3 regions of the Paenibacillus sp. EPM92 genome follow, and region 3 is predicted to be linked to each of the others. Evidence: riboswitches for the same ligand, from Rfam matches in the RefSeq annotation. Region 3 holds a riboswitch; each other region holds the start of a gene.
What was found. Region 3 has a riboswitch for cobalamin ahead of metE (5-methyltetrahydropteroyltriglutamate--homocysteine S-methyltransferase). Riboswitches for the same ligand answer to the same signal wherever they lie in the genome.

Region 1 (4,436 bases), on a different contig from region 3:
ACCGCGGTCGGCGTGTTTCTATTGTTTATGGAGCTCGGGATCGGCCGGAAGTCTCCGGACTCGCAGCAAACCGCCGCGAAATCGGGCCAGAGCTCCGCTTTGCCGGAGACGCCGTCCGCAGCGAACCCGGTACCCGCGACACCGGCTGAGCCTCAGTCATCGTCGGAGGCGCAACCCGGAGAAGGTCAAGCCGTCACAGCGCCGCAGCTGGTCGGTCTAAGCAAAGAAGAAGCGGAGAAACAGGCGCTGGCTGCCGGTCTTCGGTACCAGTTTTATTTGGAGAAAAACCCGCATTCGGCAAATACGGTGTTTCGTCAAAGTCCTGCGCCGGGCACTCCGCTCCAGAAAGGCGACAATGTATCGTTCTGGGTAAGCAAAGGGCCTTAAGCAGACGAAGAAGGACGGGAATTCCGGGCGTCAAGACGCACCGGATATCCCGTCCTTCTTCTCTTTGTCGATCGCTTCAGACATTGTTTTATCGGTTAGATGGGCGTAAATTTGTGTCGTTTCGGGCGAGGCGTGACCGAGCTGCTCCTGCGTTTTGTACAGATCGTTGCGCAAGTAATAGTCCGTCGCGAACGAATGGCGCAGTTTATGAACCGATAAGTAAGGTTTGCCGAATCTTTTGGCATATTTGATCACCATTTCCTGAATCGCCCGTTTGGTCATACGCTCGCCTTCCTGTCTGCCGTTAGCCAAAGCAAGGAAGAGCGCCTTCTCGCGTTTCGGCGCTTTGTAGACAGAGCTGCGAAGCTCCAAATAACAGGCCAGATCATCTACCGCGTCCTGCCGGAAATAGACGGGCGTTTTGAACGTCTCGTCGTTCTTGCCTTTGCGGAACGCATAAATAAGCTTCTTCTTCAAATCGACGTCCTCGACGTTCAGGTTAACGACCTCCGACACGCGCAGTCCGGAGTTGAGGATGAGGCTCACGAGACAGGCATCGCGTGTTTTATTGATCTCGTAAGCATAGGTCGCCTGCTTGTTCGATGCCACGTCTTGGCCGTAGCCCGTCTTCACATAGTCGATAAACTCGGCGATCTCCGCCTCCTGCAGCAGCTTGCCTTCGAGCTTGGCCGCCGAGTCTTTCGGTTTATGCGTCCGTTTAATTTCCACCTTCGCCATGACATTGCGCTTGAGCAGCGGGTAGAAATTCTCGTCCTCGGCGATTTGACTCAAATAATGAAACAACGAGCGCAGCGAGGACAGCTTGCGGGAAATGGTCGTTTTCGAATTGGCGTTCGTTTTGCGCATGGCGAGGAACATCTTGTAATGATCGATGCTCTCCATATGCAGCCGCTCGAGATCGAGGAGCGGCACATCTTTCATTTGTCCGGCCGTACTCAACCCTTCGGCGAGCAGCCAGCCGAAGAATGTCTCGTAATCCCTCACATATTCGAGCAGGGAAGAGGGAGACAAGTCGGGCAGTTTATAATTAATGAATTTCTCCACGTACCAGGGCATCAGCGGGATTTTTTTCTCCAGCTCCAAACGGTCTTTGACTTTGATTACGTTCATCGGGCCACGCTCCTTAACTGCCTGTATTCAGCAATTAGTTAACATAATTATAATTATGTATTGTTTTGTTGGTTGACAGCTGCTTGAACCGATCGCTGTACCCGTTATTTTATCACAATTGCAGGAAATCGGTTAGATATGGGGGTTGAATTCACAGGCAGGTTCGTGTACATTAAGGCTAGTCTTACACAAGTGCATATTGTGGGAACAGGTGCTTCAACTTCAGGTTGAAGCTTAATAGGGAAGTTCGGTGCAAATCCGATGCGGTCCCGCCACTGTAACAGCGTAGTTCGCAGCCACGAAGCCACTGATTCGCAACCGGATCGGGAAGGCAGCTTGCGGGCGTCGATGCTGGTAGCCAGGAGACCTGCCTGTTCTGACGACACTGATATACCTACGGACGATAGGGAGGTGTTAGGAAGCTGCTGCGATCGGTTTTCGTACGGAGGGTGAATGGCCCCTTTCGTTCCGAAAGTTTATCAGGATAAGAAGCATTTCTAACCGTCTACGGTTGGGAATGCTTTTTTTGTTGCACAAATTCATGGGAGGGGATTAAATGAAATCATCCAAAGTCTTGTCAATGATCGCGGTTATCATCGGATTTATCGTTTATTTTGTCGTGAACGAGCCGCAATCTGCTAATGCGATGCACATCATGGAGGGATTCTTGCCGCCAGGATGGGCGATCTTCTGGTGGGCGGTGTTTATCCCGTTCTTCGCGCTCGGCGTCCGCGCCATTGCCCGGATCACGAAGACGTCGCCGGAATTGAAGCTGCTGCTCGGTCTGGCGGCTGCGTTCACGTTCGTACTGTCCGCCTTGAAGCTTCCTTCGGTTACAGGCAGCAGCTCTCATCCGACCGGAACCGGTCTCGGCACCGTGATGTTCGGGCCGCTGCCGATGAGCGTGCTCGGTTCGATCGTTCTGCTGTTCCAGGCTTTGCTGCTCGCACACGGGGGATTGACGACGCTGGGAGCCAATGCGTTTGCGATGGCGGTTGCCGGCCCGATCGTCGGGTTCTTCGCCTACAAATTCATGGTGAAGACGACGGGTAAAGAAGTGTGGGCCGTCTTCACGGCAGCCGCTCTAGCCGATTTGTCGACGTATTTGGTAACTTCCGTGCAGCTGGCTCTGGCGTTCCCTGCTGCAGAAGGGGGCGTTGCCGCCTCGTTCATGAAATTTTCGGGTATTTTCGCCATCACGCAAGTACCGCTTGCGATTAGCGAAGGACTGTTGACTGTGCTTGTCTGGAACTGGCTGCGGTTGCACCATGCGGAAGCTTTGTCGGTTGTGCGGCATACAACGAAAGGAGTCGATCATTCATGACCAAAAGGATGAAAAACGGGCTGCTTATCGCCGGCGTCGTGCTGCTGAGCACGCTTCCGCTGCTTCTTGTCGACGGAGAATTCGGGGGAGCCGACGGGGCGGCCGAGGATATGATCCGCCAGCTGTCGCCGGCCTACGAGCCTTGGTTTGCTCCGCTGCTGGAGCCGCCTGCGGAAACCGAGAGCATGCTGTTCGCTTTGCAGGCCGCCGTCGGCGCTGCCGTGATCGGGTATACGGTCGGGCTTTATAAAGGAAAAGCCGCGAAATCTAAAAACCGATGATCCATACGATCGATAGCTTGTCGTATACCAATAAGCTGCGGCACGTTTCCCCGATGTGGAAATGCGGATTTGCGGCCGTGCTGCTGACGCTTGCGTATACGGCGCAGCCTGTGGTTCAGGCTGTGATCTTCTGTTGGATGCTGGTCTGGACGGTCGGTTACGCGGGTATCCCGTTAAAGACGTACAGCTGGTTGTTCGGCGCATCGTGCTTCTTTTATGTGACCAGCTTGCCGGCGTGGGTAATCGAGGCGGCTTCGTCCGCCGCAAGCGTCCGGCCGGATGCGCTGCTGGCTGTTCCGGTATTTCGCGGGTGGTTGTATATTTCACCGGCGGCCTTGGTTCAGGCGGTGGAAGTGTTCGTGCGGATAGCCGCCTGTGAAGCGTGTTTGCTGTTCATCGTCTTCACGATTCCGTTCCCGGAATTGATGCAGGTGATGAAGCGGCTTCGCATGCCTCAAGCCGTGCTTGAGCTGATGGTGATTACCTACCGGTTCTTGTTCCACCTTTCGGATGCCGCACAAGGAATGATCGCCGCGCAGCGGGCACGGGGCGGACACGCAGGCTTCTGGCGCACGCTGCGGGACGTCGCGGCCTTGCTCGTACAGCTGTTTGCCAAGACAATGCACCGTTATCGGGGGTTGTCACAGGGTCTTATGTCGCGGGGATTTACCGGAGAGCTTCACTTTATGCCTTACGAACCTAAGCCGATTCCAGGACGTTACGGAGCCGAAGGCATTCTCGGTGCTGCGACGCTCGCGCTGCTCAGTATTTGGCTTCGAGTGGGGGGAGTGTGAGAGGATGAAGCCGATATTGGAAGCTTCAGATGTCACGTTCACGTACCCGGGCGCTCAAACGCCCTCTCTGCGTCAGCTGAATATACGTATACCTGAAGGAAAACGCACGGCAATTTGCGGACCTAACGGCTCGGGCAAATCTACGTTCTTCCTGCATGCCGTCGGTATTCACCGTCCGAAGTCCGGAACGATGCTTTGGAAGGATGCGCCTTACGTTTATAAGAACGAAGACCTGCAGCGGCTTCGCCGGCAAGTCGGTCTTGTGTTTCAAGACCCGGAGCAGCAGTTGATCTTACATACGACTTACGAGGACGTATCGTACGGGCTGCGCAACGCCCGTCTGGAGGAGCAGGAAATACGCCGGCGCACCGAACGCATGCTGGATGTGATGGGGCTTACGCCATGGGCGGAGACTCCGCTTCATCAATTGAGTCTGGGTCTAAAAAAACGCGTCGCCTTAGCCGGCGTGCTCGTGCTTGAGCCTGAGCTGCTGCTGCTGGACGAGCCGACAGCCTATCT
Region 2 (4,436 bases), on a different contig from region 3:
GCCCGGCCGTAACCGGTCAGCACCGCTACGCCAATTACCAGGTAAGGCAGCAATATCAACGTATACGACCAACCGCGAAGCGCCAAGCTGCCCATCAGCCAGAATATAATTTCATTGATGACCTGCTTCGACATCGAGACCATCAGCGAGACTAGGGCCGACAAAAACGCCTGCATCACCACACCCGATAAAATCACCGTTTCGATCCGCAGCTTGCCGTCCGCTCTCGCCAGCATCAGCACGACCGCAAGCGTTAGCGTTCCTGTACCGAAGGCGACCGCCGGAACGCTCCATTCGCCGAATACATACTGCAAGCCGAATAAGATAAGAAAGGAAGCGCCGACCGACGCGCCCGAGGAAACGCCGAGCGTGTACGGATCGGCCAGCGGATTGCGCAGCACCCCTTGGAAAGCGGCGCCAGCCAGTCCCAAGGCCGCTCCGACGAGCATCCCGAGCACGACGCGAGGCAGCCTGACCTTCCACACGATTTGCTCCGAAGACGTTTGCCAATCTACCGTTAAGCGCCCCTCCATGCCAGGCAGGTGATGCAGCAATATTTTCCAGACGTGCACGAAAGGCACCTGCACCGAGCCGACCGATAATGAGACGGTTGCGGCTAACAGAAGCAAGACAAGGCAAGGTCCGCCCCATAGCATCAGCTTCCGCTTCATTAGTTCACCAGTTCCGGATAAATCCCTTTGGCGATTTCCTTCAAGCCTTCCGTAATTCGCGGACCCGGACGGCTTGTCGTATCTTTATCGATGCCGGCCAGCTTGTTTCCTTTCACCGCTTCGAGCTGATCCCAGCCGCTGCGCTCGCGAATGATTTGGTCGAGCGTTTTTTTCGACTTGTCGTCGATCAAATTTTTCGGATACAAAATGACCTGCGGGTTTGCGGCGATGACTTTCTCTTCGCTCAGCTTGACGTACCCTTTCTCCGATGCGTATACGTTGATCCCGCCTGCCGTCTCGATCAGTTCGCTCAAAAACTCGCCCGAACCGACGGTATAGCCCGGGGAAAATTCGATGAACACTTTTTTCCTCTGCTCCGGCTTTACTGATTTTACAGCGTCGACCACGCTTTGCCGATCCGCTTTCATTTGCTCGACGAGCTTCCGGGCTTCTTCTTGGCGATCGAAAATTTCGCCCATTCTCTCAATGTTCGCCAGGACGTCGTCCATCGTTTTCGGCTGTACCTGATACAGATTGATCTTCAGCTCGCGCAGCTTGTCCACCGTCGGCGCTTTCATGGAAACGCCGGTCAGAACAAAATCGGCGCCCGCTCCGATCAGCGCTTCTTCGTTCGGCTTCGTGATGCTGCCGAGCTTCGGCTTCGTCGCAGCTTCCGCCGGGTAATCGCAATAATCCGAGACGCCGACGATTTTACTCCCGAGTCCGAGCGCAAACAAGATCTCCGTTTCGCTCGGTGACGTCGAAGCGATCCGCTCCGGCGCTTTCTCAAACACGAATTCCTTGCCTGTCGCATCCTGCACCTTCAGCGGGTATGTCGTCCGCTTCGCTTGCTCCGTTCCTTCCTGCTGGCTGCTCTGCGCTTTCGGCGGGTCGACGAGCTGACCTTGGTTCGGCGCGGTCGCCTTACTGCCGCAAGCAGCCAATGCGGCCGCAAGCGCTAAGCTGACGACGGCCGTCGTCAGCTTTCGCAAGTGTCGTTTCGTGCTGGTATTCATCATCTTTTCTCTCCTTCATTCATCATTGGCTAGAACGTTCCCTTGACTGAACATACAAAAAAACCTCCGCCTGCGGACGCGAATCCGGAGCAGAGGGCATGTTTCAGACCCGATCCCGGGTCGTAAAGACCTGGGGCCGGAGCAAACCGCCGCTGCGCTCCTTTTCCGCGAAAGGAACAAGCGTATGAAGTTCGGGCAGGTTTCCTGGCTTCCGGGCTCCTTTCGGCGCTTTCTCGCCTTCCCAACCGGCAATTGCCGGCAAGTGGCTATCAGAGAGAGCTTATCGCCCGGTTACAGTGGCGGGACCGCGCCGGAATCGCACCGGCTTCCCTTTTAACCTGCGAACCAGCGGCTTTCGCCGCCCGCAGGCACCCGAACCTTTATTTAGAACAACGCCGCTTATTGCCCAATCGTTCAGGACAACGGCTATTTTTGCGCAATGTGCTTCATCACTTGCTTCGCTTTTTCAATATCCGGCGCATTTTGCGGAATGAACGCGTACAAGTCTTGGCCGCCCAGGCCCAGATCGGCGAACCATGTCGTCTTCTCGACCGGGATGCCGAATAAGTGCTTTTCGAGCTTGCCGTCCGGATTCCCGTCCACCGGCAGTTCCAGCACTCCGTCCGGGAAGTCTTCCGCCTTCGCCAATTCGTCGAGCGGCACGTATCCACCCTGCTTACCCAAGCCCCGGAATTGATCGCCGGGAAGGATGAGAATACCGTTACCGGCCGCCGCAACCTCAATGATCATCTTCTCGAGCGAAAACATCGGGGAGACCGCGACTGCCACCGTTGGGGCTTCTCCCACTTTAGACACAAGGGCCGCTTCAAGCTTCTCCGCCGCACCGCCCGGCATGCTTGTCGATGACATGATAAAAATCGGCACGTCCGCTTTCGTTCCTCCGCCGCCGCATCCGGCCAGAAGCATAAGGACCAACGCGATGACCAGCCAGCTTCCTTTCCTCAAATCCTTTTCCTCCCATTTGCCGCGTTGCATCAAAACATTCATCTGCTAGGTCTCTATCGACCTATCTTACCATACCCGAAAGGCTTGTATCAAAATATAAGGAATAACGAAAAGAAGCCGTTCAGGAACGGCTTCCACGATGACGATTCATATATTCATTAATTTTAATGTCCAGTTCCATGCTAATCTCGACGACTCGAGGGGAAGTTAACGTATTCCCGCTTTGGACTAACGATTCCAGCTCTTGTCGCAGACGGTAAATTTCATCTTCTAAAGACGTTGCGGATGAGTTTGTTTTCCGTTTACCAAAAATCCACTTGGCATTGCGATCGTTCTCTTGAATCCATACGACGTTCAAATACTGCCGAAGCCGATATTCCGGAAATGCCATCGTTCATCCCTCCCGTTCCCGATCTTTAGACCTATGGATAACAGCTTCATAAAGGATTTATCTATGAAACTTCCATACATCTAACATACCAGTTTTGGAGAAACTTGAAAATGACTATTTTTGTCGAACCTACAACTTTTTCATGAAATTTCCTATTCGATCGATCGCTTCCGTCAATTGACTGACCGAATAGGCGTAGGAACAGCGTAAAAAACCTTCGCCGCCCAGTCCGAACGCAGATCCGGGCACCGCCGCGACCTTCCCCTCGAATAAAAGGCGCTGCGCAAATTCCTCCGAGGTAAGGCCGGTCGCTTGAATCGAAGGAAACGCATAAAACGCTCCTTGCGGCTCATGGCACGGCAAACCGATCTGGCTGAAACCATGCACAACTAACCGCCTGCGCTGATTGTACGACTCCACCATCCGGTCCTTCTCCTCCAGCCCGTGCCGAAGCGCTTCGATGGCCGCCACTTGGCCCATTGACGGCGCGCACATGACGGTGTATTGATGGATTTTCAGCATGGCCGCAATCAAATCGCGGTGTCCGCAAGCATACCCCATCCGCCATCCGGTCATGGCGAAAGCCTTGGAGAACCCGCTAACCAGAATCGTCCGGTCGCGCATGCCGGGTATGGAGGCGAAGCTGACGTGCTTTTTCTCATACGTCAGCTCGGCGTATATTTCGTCCGAGATGACGATAAGATCGTGCTCCTCGACGATTTTGGCGATAGGCAGCCAATCCTCATAGGTCATGATGCCTCCCGTCGGATTGCTGGGGTAGCACAAAATCAGCACTTTAGAGCGAGGCGTGATGGCCGCTTTCAATGCTTCAGGCGTCAGCTTGAACTGATCTTTGGCGAACGTCTCGATCCCTACGGGAATGCCGCCGCCGATTTTCGTAATCGGGCTATACGAAATATAACAAGGCTCCGGGATCAGAATCTCGTCGCCCGGCGTAACCAACACGCGAAGCGCCAGGTCGATCGCTTCGCTGCCGCCGACCGTAACGAGCACCTCGTCCGTCGGTTCGTAAGGGACCTGGAACGAATCGTACAAGTATTCGGCGATAGCTTCGCGCAGCTCCGGCAAGCCGGAATTCGGCGTATATTTGGTGTTTCCCCTCTCCAGCGCATAGACGCATGCTTCTCTGACGTGCCAAGGCGTGCTAAAGTCCGGTTCGCCGACGCCAAGGGAGATGATATCTTTACTGCCGACAGTCAGATCGAAAAACTTGCGGATCCCCGAAGGCGGAATTTCGCGTACAAGCGGAGCAATATAGCTCGACATCGATTTCTTGGTTTGACTTTGACTTTGTTGTTCTATCATCGTTCACGACGTCCTTTACGGTGAGATTAGCAGACGGCTGTCGTCCTGATGATCCTCGAACGAAAT
Region 3 (4,436 bases):
GGGCGGATCGTGGAGGAAGGGACGACGGCATCCTTCATTCAAGCGTACGGTTCTTACGGCCTGCAGGCTGTATTCGCCAAACTGTTCGGGTTTCGCTAGGGCGGTGCGAAGCTTTGGATAGGCGGAAGCCTCAGAAGTCTGGAAGGAGGGAAGCGAATGGGGACCGCTGGGCGAAAATGGATGGCCCTGCTGGCGGTAACGCTCATCTTGGCAGCGGCAGTTTATGCGCTGGTGCAATCGGGTACACGCGAAGCCGGAACGATTCGGCCTGGAGGACAAGCACCCGATTTCTCGATAATCGGTCTGGACGGAAGCGCCGTCAAGCTGTCCGATTATCGCGGGAAGGGCGTTCTTCTGAACTTTTGGGCTTCCTGGTGCGGCCCTTGCGTTAGCGAAATGCCGCGCATGAATGAAGCTTATCGCACCGGGATGCCAGGTGTGGAGATCGTGGCCGTTAATGTGGGGGAGTCCAGAGGAACGGTGAGCGAGTTCGCTTCGCGGCAAGGACTGGCCTTTCCCGTGCTGCTTGATCCGAGCGGAGAGGCGGCCCGGAGCTATCAGATCGTCGGCCTGCCGACCTCCATCCTGATCGACAGCGATGGCTGCATCGTGAGCGTCGTTCCCGGGGAGATGGCCGGTAGTGGTCAGGTCAAGGAACTGTTGCGCAGCATACGGCCGTAAACCTGTCTTTATCGTTTCATCCGACGGGTTGTCCGATGTCGTGAACATCGGCTTCCCGAATGAATAGAGCGGCCGCTTTACCGACGATAATCGGAAAGCGGCCGTTGTGTTGTTGTGTGGCGGATATGTTTCCTGCGAGTCGTTAAGCCCGCTGGAGCATGTATCAGACCGGTTTTAAGCTTTGTTCCCGGTACTGTTTGGCGGCAGCGACCATATTCCGGAGGGCTGCGATCGTTTCGTCAACGCCTCTCGTCTTGAGTCCGCAGTCCGGATTGATCCAGAACAATTCGGGGTCCAGCACGGCAAGCGCGCGGTCGATCATTCGCACCATCTCATCCACGGAAGGCACTCTCGGACTGTGAATGTCGTACACGCCAAGACCGATGCCGTGATCGTAGGTGTGCTCCTCGAAGCTGTGCATCAATTCGCCGTGGCTGCGGGACGTCTCGATGGAGATGACGTCCGCATCCAGGGCACGGATCGAATCGATAATATCGTGAAACTCGCAGTAGCACATATGCGTATGGATTTGCGTCGTATCCTTGACCGTCGATGTAGCCAGCCGGAAGGCAAGCACCGACCACTCCAGATACTTCTGCCAATCTTCCCGCTTCAGCGGCAGCCCCTCGCGAAGTGCAGGCTCGTCCATCTGGATCATTTCCACACCGGCGCGTTCGAGCGCTTCCACTTCGCGGCGAAGCGCCAAAGCGATCTGATAGGCCACCGTCTCCCGCGGGATATCGTCCCGGACGAAGGACCAGTTCAGAATGGTAATCGGGCCCGTCAGCATGCCTTTGACCGGTTTAGCGGTCAAGCTCTGCGCATAGACGGTTTCATCGACCGTCATCGGCTTTGTGAATTCCACGTCGCCGTATATGACAGGCGGCTTCACGCAGCGGGAGCCGTAGGACTGTACCCAGCCGTTCGACGTGAACGCAAAACCGTCCAGTTTCTCGCCGAAAAATTCCACCATATCCGTCCGTTCAAATTCACCGTGAACGAGCACATCCAGATCCAATTCCTCCTGCAAAGCGATCCAGGTCCGAATTTGTTCCCGGATAAAGGCTTCATACTGCTCCTGGCTCCATTCGCCGCTTCTCCAATGTTTCCGGGCCTGTCTCACTTCGAGCGTCTGCGGGAAGCTGCCGATCGTAGTCGTGGGCAGGAACGGCAAGTTCCACTTGCTCTGCTGAACGGCACGCCGCTCCGCAAAGGGCCGGCTCCGCTCGGACGGCTGGAGGGCGATCCGGCTCGTTTCGGACTGCACCCGTTCGTTGTTTCGGGAAGGGGAGGCGTTGAGCTCCTGAACCGCTTGACGGCTTTGTTCCAGCTCGGCTGCGATTGCCGCGGGACCTTCGTTCACGGCTCGGGTCAATAGTACGAGCTCCTCGAGCTTCTCGTTTGCGAACGCAAGTGCGTTCCGCAGCGTAGGCTCCAGCTTCGTTTCATGTGCGGCCGTGACCGGAACATGAAGCAGGCTGCAGCTTGGCTGGATCATCATTCTCTCATACGGGACGATCGGGGACAACGTGTGGAGCAGCCGGAGCCGCGCGTCCAGATCGGAACGCCAAATGCCTCGTCCGTCGATCAAGCCGACGCCAAGCGTCTTATCTGCAGGAAATCCATATTGCAGCAAATGCTCGCTGTTTTTGTCCAGCCCGTGAGCGAAGTCGAGGCCAATGCCTTGCACCGGCAGCGCAGCGATGTGTTCATACAGATCGACGGCGTCGAAGTACGTTTGCAGCATCAGCTTAAGACGTGGGGCCGCTTCGTGCAGCTTCTTGTAAACGAATGCGACCCGCTCCATATCGGCTTCCGTTAATGAGGTCGCAAGAATCGGCTCGTCGATCTGCACCCATTGCGCGCCATCCTGCTCAAGCTCGCTCAATATGCGGGCATACAAAGGCACGAACCGCTCCAGCAGCTTATCGAAGTGCTCGGTCTTGTAGCCCTTGGACAGCTTCAGGAACGTGTACGGCCCGATCAGGACGGGCTTGCCTTCAATGCCGAGACGGAGTTTGGCTTCCCGGTAGGCCAGGAGCGGTTTGTTCACGGTCAGCTGCGGCTCGGCGCCGTTCAGCTCCGGCACAATGTAGTGGTAGTTGGTGTTAAACCATTTGGTCATCTCGCAGGCCGGGGCGCCCTCGCTGCCGCGGGCCATCGCGAAATAGGCGCTCAGCGGCACTTCGCCGCCTTCGTAACCGAAGCGGCCGGGCACGAGCCCGAACATCGCTGCCGTATCCAGCATGTGGTCGTAGAAGGTGAAATCGTTGACAGGGATCAAGTCGATACCGCTCGCCTGCTGGGTGCGAAGATGGTTGAGCCGTATTTCTTCCATGCGGCTGACCAGCTCCGTCTCCTGCAGCTTTCCGGCCCAGAAGGCCTCAAGCGCTTTTTTCCATTCGCGCCCGCCGCCGATTCGCGGATATCCCAGGTTGCTGCTTAATGCTCGGTTCATAGGTATTCCTCCAGTTCATTTGTTTTCATAAGCGGTGCTTTCCCATGCAAAAAAGGCATCTTTACCCAGTAAAAGTCAAGGGTAAAGATGCCTCCCGATTGTTTGTACGGCGGCTGCCATCTTTAACACCTCCCTATCTCCCGTAGGTAAAAGCAGTGCTGTCAAAATAGGCAGGTCTCCTGGCTCCAGAATCATCGTCTTGCGTCGGCCTTCCCAATCCGAAGGATTAGTGGCGCCGGGTGACGTTCGACTCCTCTGTTACAGTGGCGGGACCGCGTCGGCATTTCACCGAACTTCCCTTTTAAGCTCCGCCCGGCATAACGACCGGTCCGGAGCACCTATTTCCACATGATTCAATTATTGAATACCGAGTAATAGTACAATATTTCTTAGGTTTATTCAAACCTTTTTTACGAACAAGCGGAGAAGAGGCAGAGCAGCGGTTGTTGTAACACAAAGTTTAAAAATAATAGCACAATTGTAGTGACAGAAATTGGTTTCATGTGCTACGCTATGCAAGTGCTACTATATACCTGAATCGTGCTACTGCACACGTTAACAACTTAATTCGAAGGAGTGTTTGAGTTTGAAAATGTGTTTACGATGGACGCTAATGATGCTGTTAGTGGCAGCGCTTTGCATCAGCGGCTGCACCCGGGCCAAGACCGAGCAGGCGGCCGCCCCGAAGGAGGAGCTTGTTCTTGCGATAGGCGGCGAGCCGGAGGGAGGCTTCGATCCGACAACGGGATGGGGGCGCTACGGATCTCCGTTGTTTCAAAGCACGCTGCTCAAGCGCGACAGCAGCTTGAAGATCGTCAACGATCTTGCAACGGGCTATGAGGTCAGCGGGGACGGTCTGGACTGGACAGTGAAGCTGCGGAAGGATGTCAAATTTTCCGACGGGCATCCGTTAACGGCCGCCGACGTTCAGTATACGTTCCAAACCGCAGCCGCAAGCGGCTCTGCCATCGATTTAAGCAATGTCAAGGATGTGGCGGCGGCGGACGAGCATACGGTCAAGTTTTCATTGAAGGAACCGCAATCGACCTTCGCCCAGATGCTTGTGAGCACAGGTATCGTTCCGAAGCATGCGCACGGCAGCGATTATGCCAAAAAACCGGTCGGCTCCGGCCCTTATAAGCTGGTGCAATGGGATCAAGGGAAGCAGCTGATCGTCGAGCCGAATCCCGAATATTACGGGACGAAGCCCTACTTCAAGAAAATCACATTCCTGTTTCTTGCCGAGGATGCGGCTTTCGCCGCCGCCAAAGCCGGAACGGTCGATATGGCGGCTATC

Region 1: it holds a riboswitch for cobalamin, as region 3 does, so the genes downstream of both, JMF85_RS17770 (energy-coupling factor ABC transporter permease) here and metE (5-methyltetrahydropteroyltriglutamate--homocysteine S-methyltransferase) in region 3, are expected to answer to the same signal.
Region 2: it holds a riboswitch for cobalamin, as region 3 does, so the genes downstream of both, JMF85_RS25835 (ABC transporter substrate-binding protein) here and metE (5-methyltetrahydropteroyltriglutamate--homocysteine S-methyltransferase) in region 3, are expected to answer to the same signal.

The regions. Positions count from the first base shown of each region.
Region 1 covers NZ_BCPS01000076.1:93,308-97,743, reverse strand. The annotation lists gene JMF85_RS17780 (PASTA domain-containing protein) at 1-387, shown strand, start outside; gene xerS (tyrosine recombinase XerS) at 418-1,518, opposite strand; cobalamin riboswitch at 1,711-1,907, shown strand; gene JMF85_RS17770 (energy-coupling factor ABC transporter permease) at 2,075-2,842, shown strand; gene JMF85_RS17765 (energy-coupling factor ABC transporter substrate-binding protein) at 2,839-3,123, shown strand; gene cbiQ (cobalt ECF transporter T component CbiQ) at 3,120-3,917, shown strand; gene JMF85_RS17755 (energy-coupling factor ABC transporter ATP-binding protein) at 3,922-4,436, shown strand, end outside.
Region 2 covers NZ_BCPS01000103.1:82,756-87,191, forward strand. The annotation lists gene JMF85_RS25830 (FecCD family ABC transporter permease) at 1-671, opposite strand, end outside; gene JMF85_RS25835 (ABC transporter substrate-binding protein) at 671-1,690, opposite strand; cobalamin riboswitch at 1,865-2,078, opposite strand; gene JMF85_RS25840 (hypothetical protein) at 2,114-2,653, opposite strand; gene JMF85_RS25845 (aspartyl-phosphate phosphatase Spo0E family protein) at 2,775-3,044, opposite strand; gene JMF85_RS25850 (aminotransferase class I/II-fold pyridoxal phosphate-dependent enzyme) at 3,174-4,370, opposite strand; gene JMF85_RS25855 (Lrp/AsnC family transcriptional regulator) at 4,386-4,436, opposite strand, start outside.
Region 3 covers NZ_BCPS01000068.1:181,407-185,842, forward strand. The annotation lists gene JMF85_RS15980 (ABC transporter ATP-binding protein) at 1-99, shown strand, start outside; gene JMF85_RS15985 (redoxin domain-containing protein) at 157-681, shown strand; gene metE (5-methyltetrahydropteroyltriglutamate--homocysteine S-methyltransferase) at 845-3,139, opposite strand; cobalamin riboswitch at 3,292-3,496, opposite strand; gene JMF85_RS15995 (ABC transporter substrate-binding protein) at 3,732-4,436, shown strand, end outside.